Regions from separate parts of the Zymobacter palmae genome, predicted to be linked through region 3. Evidence: riboswitches for the same ligand, from Rfam matches in the RefSeq annotation. Region 3 holds a riboswitch; each other region holds the start of a gene.
What was found. Region 3 has a riboswitch for thiamine pyrophosphate ahead of thiB (thiamine ABC transporter substrate binding subunit). Riboswitches for the same ligand answer to the same signal wherever they lie in the genome.
Positions count from the first base shown of each region.

Region 1: it holds a riboswitch for thiamine pyrophosphate, as region 3 does, so the genes downstream of both, ZBT109_RS09420 (HesA/MoeB/ThiF family protein) here and thiB (thiamine ABC transporter substrate binding subunit) in region 3, are expected to answer to the same signal.
Region 2: it holds a riboswitch for thiamine pyrophosphate, as region 3 does, so the genes downstream of both, thiC (phosphomethylpyrimidine synthase ThiC) here and thiB (thiamine ABC transporter substrate binding subunit) in region 3, are expected to answer to the same signal.

Region 1 covers NZ_AP018933.1:2,106,608-2,109,882, reverse strand. Annotated here, with positions in the region: gene ZBT109_RS09430 (thiazole synthase) at 1-698, opposite strand, end outside; gene thiS (sulfur carrier protein ThiS) at 767-976, opposite strand; gene ZBT109_RS09420 (HesA/MoeB/ThiF family protein) at 973-1,725, opposite strand; TPP riboswitch at 1,927-2,046, opposite strand; gene mfd (transcription-repair coupling factor) at 2,113-3,275, opposite strand, start outside.
Region 2 covers NZ_AP018933.1:2,130,723-2,133,997, forward strand. Annotated here, with positions in the region: gene thiD (bifunctional hydroxymethylpyrimidine kinase/phosphomethylpyrimidine kinase) at 1-260, opposite strand, end outside; gene thiC (phosphomethylpyrimidine synthase ThiC) at 267-2,084, opposite strand; TPP riboswitch at 2,282-2,419, opposite strand; gene ZBT109_RS09525 (hypothetical protein) at 2,518-2,841, opposite strand; gene ZBT109_RS09530 (phospholipase effector Tle1 domain-containing protein) at 2,946-3,275, opposite strand, start outside.
Region 3 covers NZ_AP018933.1:2,803,287-2,806,561, forward strand. Annotated here, with positions in the region: gene ZBT109_RS12375 (thiamine/thiamine pyrophosphate ABC transporter permease ThiP) at 1-861, opposite strand, end outside; gene thiB (thiamine ABC transporter substrate binding subunit) at 875-1,891, opposite strand; TPP riboswitch at 1,959-2,062, opposite strand; gene ZBT109_RS12385 (aspartate aminotransferase family protein) at 2,269-3,275, opposite strand, start outside.

The DNA of each region.
Region 1 (3,275 bases), 700 kb from region 3:
CTAGAGCGTGCCAGTTCGCCTGCTTCGACAGCGAGGCGGAAAGCGTGGGCCATCTGCACGGGATCGGCGGCCGAGGCGATGGCGGTATTTACCAGTACGGCATCGGCGCCCATTTCCAATGCTTCCACCGCTTGGCTGGGGCGGCCGATACCCGCGTCGACGACGACGGGTACCTGTGCTTGCTCAATAATGATGCGCAGCATATCACGCGTAGACAGCCCCTGATTGGAGCCGATCGGCGCACCCAACGGCATGACTGCGGCGCAGCCGACGTCCTCCAGTCGCTTGCATAGCACCGGATCGGCACTGCAGTAAGGCATGACGACAAAGCCTTCCTTGACCAGCTGTTCGGCGGCCTTGAGCGTTTCGATGGGGTCGGGTAGCAGCCAGCGTTGATCGGGGTGGATCTCCAGTTTGATCCACGGTGTGTTCATCGCTTCGCGTGCAAGCTGGGCGGCCAGTACGGCTTCATCGGCGGTGCGTGCGCCGGATGTATTGGGCAGCAGCGGGATGCCGCTGGCCTTAAGTGGCGCATAGACATCGCCTTCGTTGGCGGTAGCGGTCACTCGCTTCATTGCAAGGGTCACCATCCCAGCGCCGGAGGCTTCCAGCGCGGCCAGCATCAGCGCTGGGGTGGCGAATTTACCCGTACCCATCAGTAGGCGGGAAGAAAACGTGCAGTCGGCAATGGTTAGCATGACAAAAGAGTCCTGACAGAAGGTGAACGAAAGCGTTAGCAGTGGCGCGGTGGCGGCATGCGGGCCATTTAGCCTCCGGCGATGGGCTGGATCAGCAGCAGGGCATCACCGCCGCTGACGGTCTGCTGTTCCCAGTGCTGGCGGGGCACAACCTTGCCGTTGAGTGCGACGGCATAGCCGGGGGCGGTAGCGTCAAGCTGGAGGAGCAGCTCTGCCAGTGTCAGAGGGTTTTGAGGCAGCGTGCGAGGTTCGCCGTTGAGCGTGATGGTGGTGGTCATGAGTGGGTTCCACAGACAGAGCAGTGAGGATGAGCGGTACGTTCTAGGGTCTGCCAGTGCTGATGCTGACCATCGAACAAGGTGATCGTGTGGGTAAGAGGCGAATCGTTGTTGACCAGCCAGCGAATGGCCTCAAGGGCTTGCATGGCCCCGAAGATGCCGGGCAATGGGCCGAGGATGGGCAGTGGGCCGGGAGCGGCAGGGGCTTCTTCAGGGAACAGACAGTGATAGCAGCCGTGACTAAACGGGGGCGCGAAGACGGTGAGCTGGCCTTGCAGGCGGGCAACGCTGGCGTGTATCCACGGTGTCTGCAGGGCTACGCAGCACGCATTGATAGCGCGACGGGTGGCGAGGTTGTCGGTGCAATCCAGTACAAGATCGGCGGCGGCAACGGCATCCTGCAGGGCTGAACCTTCAAGGCGGCAGGCAATAGCGCGGCAGTCGACGTCAACGTTGCGGGCGCTCAACCGCTGGCAGGCCGTGTTCGCTTTCGAGAGGCCAATGTCGGCTTCGTTGTACAGTACCTGACGATGAAGATTGGTGAGGCTGACGTGATCGTCATCGGCGAGCGTCAGCGTGCCTATGCCAGCACCCACCAAATAAGGGGCCGCCGCTGACCCTAGGCCGCCCGCACCGACCAGCAGTACATGGGCGGCATGCAGGCGCTGTTGTCCTTCAAGGCCGAAGTCGCTGAGGGCCATTTGACGCTGATAGCGAGATGATGTCGATGAAGAGGAGAGCGCTACCACGGTGATGTTTCCTTTCCGCAATGCGCCTGGCTGCCTTCGATATCAGCGGGCAGGTCAGGCTGATTCGGAGCGCATAGAGCAAAGGGAACGCGGTGGGACGCTGGTTATTCAGAGAGGGGAAAAGGCGTGCGGGGGCGCAGTGATACCGCGCTTTAGGATAAACCTGCCCGTGAGTCGTCCGTACTAATGGCAAGACATAGGGCAGGTTGCACGCTTGTTTCCTTCGCAGATCCGAATCTGATCAGGTTCCACGGATTCCCTCTGGGGGTCTCAGCTCCCGAACGCGGTACATCGTCGCTGGGAGCACTCCGACAAGTGCTGATGGGTGCTGTTTTAACGCACTAAGCGTCAGCTGGCAAGCTTGGTGCGCTGATGTGGGCTTCGACGTTAGTCGCTGTTCACCGCGCTGCGACTCTGCTCAAGCCGTGTCAGCAGGGCTTCTATTGCCTTGAAGCGCGTTTCTGCATCGGGCATCGCGGCAGTGAAGCGTAGCGTTTGCGCGCCGTCGAGTCGGTAGCGCTGGGGTTCGCGTTGTATCAGCGTGACCAGCGTCATCGGGTCAATGGTCGGTTGGCTGCCGAAGATCAGGCGACCTCGCTCCGGCCCCGCTTCAAGACGATGGATGCCCAGCCGTTCGGCGCGCTGGCGCAACACGGCCTGACGGAACAGGTGCTTGACCGGGTCAGGCAGCAGGCCGAAGCGATCGATCATCTCGACTTGAAGCTCGCGCAGGGCGTCGGCCGTAGCGGCGCTACTGATACGCTTGTACATCACCAGACGCTGCTGAACATCGGGCAGGTAGTCGTCGGGAATCAGGGCGGGCAGCCCCAGTCCGATTTCGACCTCTTCTTCGAGCGGCGCTTCGAGGTTTGGCGTTTTCCCCGAACGAATGGCTTTCACCGCACGATCAAGCATGTCCATGTACAGGCCATAGCCGATGGTCTCGATCTGGCCACTCTGCTCTTCGCCCAACAGTTCACCTGCGCCGCGGATTTCCAGATCGTGGCTGGCCAGCGTGAAACCGGCCCCCAGATCTTCCGATTGGCTGATGGCTTCAAGACGCTTGCGAGCATCACTGGTGATCTGCTTCGGCGGTGGCGTCAGTAGGTACGCATAGGCTTGGTGGTGCGAACGACCCACGCGGCCGCGCAGCTGGTGCAGCTGTGCCAGCCCGAACTTATCGGCGCGCTCAATGATGATGGTGTTGGCGCTGGGCACGTCAATACCGGTTTCGATGATTGTTGAGCAGACCAGAATGTTGAAGCGCTTGTGGTAGAAGTCGCTCATTACGCGTTCCAACTGGCGTTCGGCCAGCTGACCGTGTGCCACGCCGACGCGGGCTTCGGGAACCAGTTCTTCCAGCTTTTCGGCCGCGGCTTCGATGCTTTTGACCTCGTTGTGGAGGTAGTAGACCTGCCCGCCACGTAGGATTTCACGCAGGATAGCTTCCTTCAATACGCCATCATTGCGCTGCTGGATGAACGTTTTGACCGACAGGCGGCGTGCCGGTGGCGTGGCGATGATCGACAGGTCGCGCATGCCACTCATCG
Region 2 (3,275 bases), 670 kb from region 3:
GAGAAGGTGCCGATGTTGATCAGCATGCCGTTAGCCAGCGCGGCCAGCGCTCGGCACTCGTCGCGATCCACCACCATCAGTGGAGATGCACCGCAGGCCAACAGCGCGTTAGCCGTGACGTTAGTCACCACCTCATTGGTGAGACAGTGCACCAGCGGATGCTGTTGCTGTACCTGCTGCAAGCAGCGCTTCAGGCTACAGCGTGCCTCTTCTGCGACATGAGGATCAGCGACAGCAATCACTTCATCGTCATCCATCATAAGGCGCTACTCCGGTTGATAGAGCTGGCTGCCCTGCGCCTGAAAGCGCTCGGCCTGCTGCTGAAGGCCTACATCGACATCCTGCTGCGGCTTGCTGCCAAAACGTTCGCGCACGTCCTGACTCAGCTTCATCGAACAGAACTTCGGTCCACACATTGAGCAGAAATGCGCAACCTTGGCGGCAGGCTTCGGCAACGTCTCATCATGGAATTCACGCGCCGTGTCAGGGTCGAGACCAAGGTTGAACTGATCTTCCCAGCGGAACTCAAAGCGTGCTTTCGACAGCGCATTGTCGCGGCGCTGCGCGCCGGGATGGCCCTTGGCGAGGTCGGCAGCATGAGCGGCAATGCGGTAGGTGATGATGCCGGTCTTGACGTCATTCTTATCCGGCAACCCCAGGTGTTCCTTAGGCGTGACATAGCAGAGCATGGCACAGCCGTACCAGCCGATCTGCGCTGCACCGATCCCCGAAGTGATATGGTCGTAGCCCGGTGCGATATCGGTGACCAACGGCCCGAGGGTGTAGAACGGCGCTTCGTCACAGCATTCCAGCTGCTTGGTCATATTTTCGTGGATCATCTGCATCGGCACATGCCCCGGCCCCTCGATCATGACCTGAACGTCGTACTCCCAAGCAATCTTGGTCAACTCGCCCAGCGTTTCCAACTCAGCAAACTGCGCCTCATCGTTGGCATCATTGATCGACCCGGGACGCAGACCATCGCCCAGCGAGAAGGCAATGTCGTAAGCCTGCATCAGCTCGCACAGCTCGCGGAAGTGAGTGTAGAGGAAGCTTTCTTGGTGGTGGGCCAGACACCACTGCGCCATGATCGCACCGCCGCGCGAGACGATCCCGGTGGTACGGTCAGCGGTCAGCGGAATATGGTGCAGACGAACACCGGCATGGATGGTCATGTAGTCGACGCCCTGCTCGGCCTGTTCGATGACCGTATCGCGAAACACTTCCCACGTCAGTTCTTCGGCCTTGCCGTTGACCTTCTCAAGCGCCTGATAGAGCGGCACCGTACCGATCGGCACCGGAGAGTTGCGAATGATCCATTCGCGCGTTTCATGAATGTTGCGGCCAGTTGACAGGTCCATGATGGTGTCTGCCCCCCAACGAATGCCCCACGTCATCTTTTCGACTTCTTCGGCAATCGAGGAGGTCAGCGCTGAGTTACCGATGTTGCCGTTGATCTTCACCAGAAAATTGCGGCCGATGATCATCGGCTCGAGTTCAGGGTGATTGATGTTGGCCGGCAAAATGGCACGCCCACGGGCGATTTCATCGCGTACGAACTCTGGTGTAATTTCAGCAGGAATAGTCGCCCCGAAACCGAAGCCTAGGTGCTGTTTGGCCAGCTCGGGGTCGTCCTTGATAGCCGCACGGCGTTGGTTTTCGCGCAGCGCAACGTATTCCATTTCCGGGGTGACGACGCCCTGACGCGCATAGTGCATCTGAGTGACATTAGCCCCGCTTCTGGCACGGCGCGGGCGGCCAATATTGGGGAAACGCAGCGGCGTCAGTGCAGGATCACCAGCACGTTCGCGCCCATAGGCAGAACTCAATCCTTCAAGCAGTTCCGTGTCGTTACGCTCATCGATCCACGCCCGACGTAGCGGTGCCAGCCCTTTGCGGATATCCAGTTCGACGTCGGGATCGGTATACGGACCTGACGTGTCGTACACGCAAATCGGCGGATTGGCGACCTCGTCGCCTTGCATCGTGATCGTGGGCGTCTGGCTGATTTCACGCATGGGCACGCGGATATCAGGACGTGAACCGGTCACGTAGACTTTGCGCGAAGCAGGGAATGGAGCCATGGAAGCGGGGTCAACGGCATCGGGCAACCGCTCTCTGACCGTAGACGCGAAAGCACGTGTGGTCTTATCGGAGGAGGTATTGGGCGTGGTGGAATTGGACGTTGTCATGGTGCCATCTCACAGGATAGGAATCCCGAAGAGCACGCACGAAAGGATGGCGCGGGGCAGTATGAACAGGAGGCGGACGCTCGCTGCAGGACGTGCCGCTGCTTGATCCCTCCGCTGGTACCCTCCCTTACGGGAATTAGCCAGATCAGGTTCAACGGGACCAATGCTCGGCGCCTGTAGCGCTTGCATCATCTCAGCCGGATCTACCGGCACCCCGTCAAGCAGTCGCTGCCAGCCTAGCGCTGACAGCTACGAATTCGTGGGTAGAATGCAGCAAGGCGACGGAGAGTGCAAGCACGACTAAAGGTAAAGGCGGGCCAATAATTCACCATGCCATTCCGCCATTAACACTCATTTGATCAGCCATTTGGCGCCCTATCATTAAATTTTCTTCTTCTTGCTGCTGTTTTCGTTTCAACTTTGATAATTGTTCTGCTTCATAGTCCTCCCGGGAGCAATCAAATCCTTTATCATATGGCACTTGATAAAATGTATTGCTGCCAGAAAAAATCCTCCTATACCTGAAGTAAACAAATGTTTTACTCACAAAGCGCTCGCTTAGATAGCTAGCCACCATAAATCCGGCAACTGAATCATGTATATAGTTATCAATAAAACCATCAATAACAGGATGTAAATACGCATCCATTGCTATATTATCTATAACGTATTTTAACTCTTTCTTTTCAGGATTTTTAAGAACAAAATAGTCTTCAAAAACATGTTTTCTTAAGTTATCATTAGCATCATTTACTAAGCTATTTGCGTAGTCAGATTTTTTTTAAACCATGATTTATCTTGATAGCTAAGTTCTACCTCGTCTTCTGTCGAAAGTTCAGCGTAATGATTATTTTTTACAAGCAAAAAATCTTTATGCTCTGCATTTATTGCTTCATTAGAGACTTTAGTTATTTTTTCTGCCGCATCAAGCCGATTTGAATAAATTGCATCACTGGAAGCGTTAATTTTTGTGATTTCCTCAGGCTCGTAAACCAAAGTAACAGGACTCAGCTCTCCAAGTAGAAAATGCTTTTCCTTGTAAGCATCTGAACGTTTGTTTTTTATTGAATCACGCAACCCTCT
Region 3 (3,275 bases):
CGCCCATACCGAGTGGCGGTCGTGACGATCGACCCGCTGCAAACGCTCGGGTTCGTCGGTGGCCTGCGACGCGCGCCACGGCAGAATCACCAGCACGATCACGCACAGCACCATCTGCAACAAGGCCAACTGTGCCGTCAGAGGAAAATCGCTTTCCATGCGCAAGCTCTGGTACAGCGCAACCGGCAGTGTGGTGGCGGCTGGGCCACCACCCAAGGTCAGCACGACGGCAAAGCTGGTCAGGCATAACAGGAAAATGAGCGCCGCCAGACCCGGCAGCGCCCCACGGATGGCCGGCCACTCGATCACACTAAAGCAGGTGCGGCTGGGCATATCCAACTGCGCCGCCAAGCGCCAGTGTTCAACCGGAATCCGCTCCCACAGCGGCAACAGCCAGCGCACCGCGAGCGGCAGATTGAAGAAGACATGGCCGAGCAGGATACCGATCAATCCATAGACCGACCCCAACCGCGGCAGCCCAAGTGCCAGCAGCACATGGTTGGCGACACCGTTGTAGCCGTACACCGCCGTGATGGCGAATACCGCCACGATCGGCGGCAGCACAATCGGTAACCCCAGCAGCGATAGCAGCCATGATCGTCCAAAGAAAGCTGAGCGCCGCGCCAAAGCCCGTGCGATCCATATGGCAGGCATAATCGATAGCACCATCGACAGCAACGCCTGCAGCACGGTGAAACGTACCACGCCCAGCAGGTACTCATCCCCGACGACTGCCTCCAACGGCCAAGGGGGATAGCGCACCAGCAGTGCGCCCAAGGGGCCAATCAACGATGCCAACAGCACCACAAGCGCCACTAGGGTGGCAATGGGCTGCCAACGCCAGCCTTGTCTCATCATCATTGCGCTTTATCCATCAGCGCCGAGCGCCGCTCATGGCCGACTGCCACTCACGTACCCACGCCTTGCGATGCGCATCCAGCGTGGCGTCATCCATCATGAACGTGCGTGATGGCGTGAAGGTATCCTGATAGTAGCCCGCCGGACGCTTGATCTCGCTGTCATGCCATGCGGGATACATCCAGTTGGTCACTAACATACGCTGCTGAAACTCGGGCCGTGTAATGAAGGCCAGAAACTGATCCGCTTCGCGAGGATGGGCCGACGACGCCAGTTTGCCCGCCAGTTCGATCTGCATGTACAGCCCTTCCGACAGGTTCATCGCTTTGTAGCGATGCTCGCCTTCTTTTTCGATGTGATACGCAGGAGAGGTTGAATAGGACAGCACCGCATCGGCTTCACCATGCAGGAACAGCCCATAGGCTTCGCTCCAGTTGCGCGATACAGTCACGGTATGACGCGCCAGCTGCTGCCAGCGTTCGGCGGCCTTATCACCATAGACAGACTTCATCCATAGCAGCATGCCAAGCCCCGGCGTGCTGGTACGCGGATCTTCCAGCACCACACGCAGATCACTGTTGATCAGTTCATCAAGACTGGCGGGCGGAGTAGGCACTTTCTGGCTGTCATAAACGAAGGTGAACCAGCCCCAGTCCACGGGCATAAAGGTCGCATCCTGCCAGTCGATCGGCAGCGTCGGGGTACCAAGATGGGTTGGTAGCGGTGCAAACAGCCCACTGCGACGCGCTTCGGCTCGCTGGTTGTTGTCGATTCCCAGCACCACATCGGCCTGAGTCTTGGTCCCTTCCAACTGCAGACGCGACATGATGTTGCCCGCATCACCCAATCCGACCATGTTGAGCTGGCACTGGCACTGCGCCTCGAACTGCTGACGCAGCTCCGGCGTGATCACCTTGCGCGCAAATATATCGTAGGTATAGACGGTAAGCGTCGGACGCTCATCGGCATAGGCCGATGCTGCAAACAGGACGCATAGAGACGAGACCAAAGTGGTCAGAAAACGATGGCGCATCGCAGACCTCCGCAAGGCAGTAGGGAAAAGGGTCGCGTGCGGAAGTGATAGGCAGTGCCCAGAAACGGGCATAGAGATGCTCAATCCCTCCGCCGGCATGATCCGGATCAGGTACGACGGGTTAAGGCGTTACCTCTCTCAGCGACCAAGGCCGCACCCCGTTGAGTAGGGCAAACTTTATGGGGAAAGCAAGTGAACTGCAAGGAATAAGGCCGAACTGAAGGTGTCCCGCCTCCAGCTCGGCAGCACAGAGGCCCTGCGACGACCGCCGCTCACGGCGGCCATCAGAAAGGGTATGTCGTGCCAGAGGGGCTGACTGCACCCCGTGTGCCTGTTGTTATCGGCCCAAGAACATTGCGTTGCAAAGGCCGTTCCGATTAGTCCTGCGAGCGAGCCAGTGCCGTCAGTGCGGCCTCAATGATGGCCAGTCCTTCTTCAGCCTCCTCGACGGTGACAACGCACGGCGGTACTACGTGAATACGGTTTTCAGCGATAAAGCTCAGCATGCCCCGCGCCAGCAGGTCCGCCTTGAGGACCGCCATCTGTGCTGCTGGAAGCGGTGCGCGTGTCTCACGATCGCTGACCAGTTCAATGGCATGGAAGACCCCCTTGCCGCGTACATCGCCCACGATCGGGCACCGTTCAGCGAGCCGACGAAGCGCTGGCGCAATGATGTCATCACCGATACGAGCGGCATGTTCAACAATGCCTTCATCTTCCATCGCTGTAATAGTCGCTACGATAGCCGCCATCGCCAACGGATGCCCTGAATAGGTCAGGCCGCCTGGAAACATCCGATTATCGAAGAAGTGGCTGATCTCGTTCGAAAGGATGACCCCACCAGCGGGCACATAGCCCGAGTTGACCCCTTTCGCAAAGGTGATCAGATCGGGTTCGATACCGTAGTGCTGGAAGGTGAACCAGCGGCCGGTGCGCCCGAACCCCGCCATAACCTCATCCATGATCAGTACGATACCGAACTCGCGCGCCAGTGCTTCCACCCCTTTCAGATACCCCTCAGGCGGCATCAGGATGCCCGCCGTGCCCGGAATCGTTTCCAGCAGGATCGCCGCGATGGTGGAAGGCCCTTCGCACTCGATAATGCGGCGAAGATGGCGTAGTGCGGCGGCACACTCTTCTTCTTCAGTCGCTGCGTTGAATTCACTGCGATACAGATAGGGCGTGAAGAAGTGCACATGGCCGCGCGCATAATCGTTGGGCAGGCGACGCCAGTCCCCTGTCGCACAGATCGCACTGCCGGTATTGCCGTGATAGGAGCGATAGCTCGACAGCACCTTGTCACGGCCAGTGTAAAGACGTGCCATGCGAATAGCATTTTCGTTGGCGTCGGCTCCCGCATTAGTGAAAAACACTTTGCTGAAGC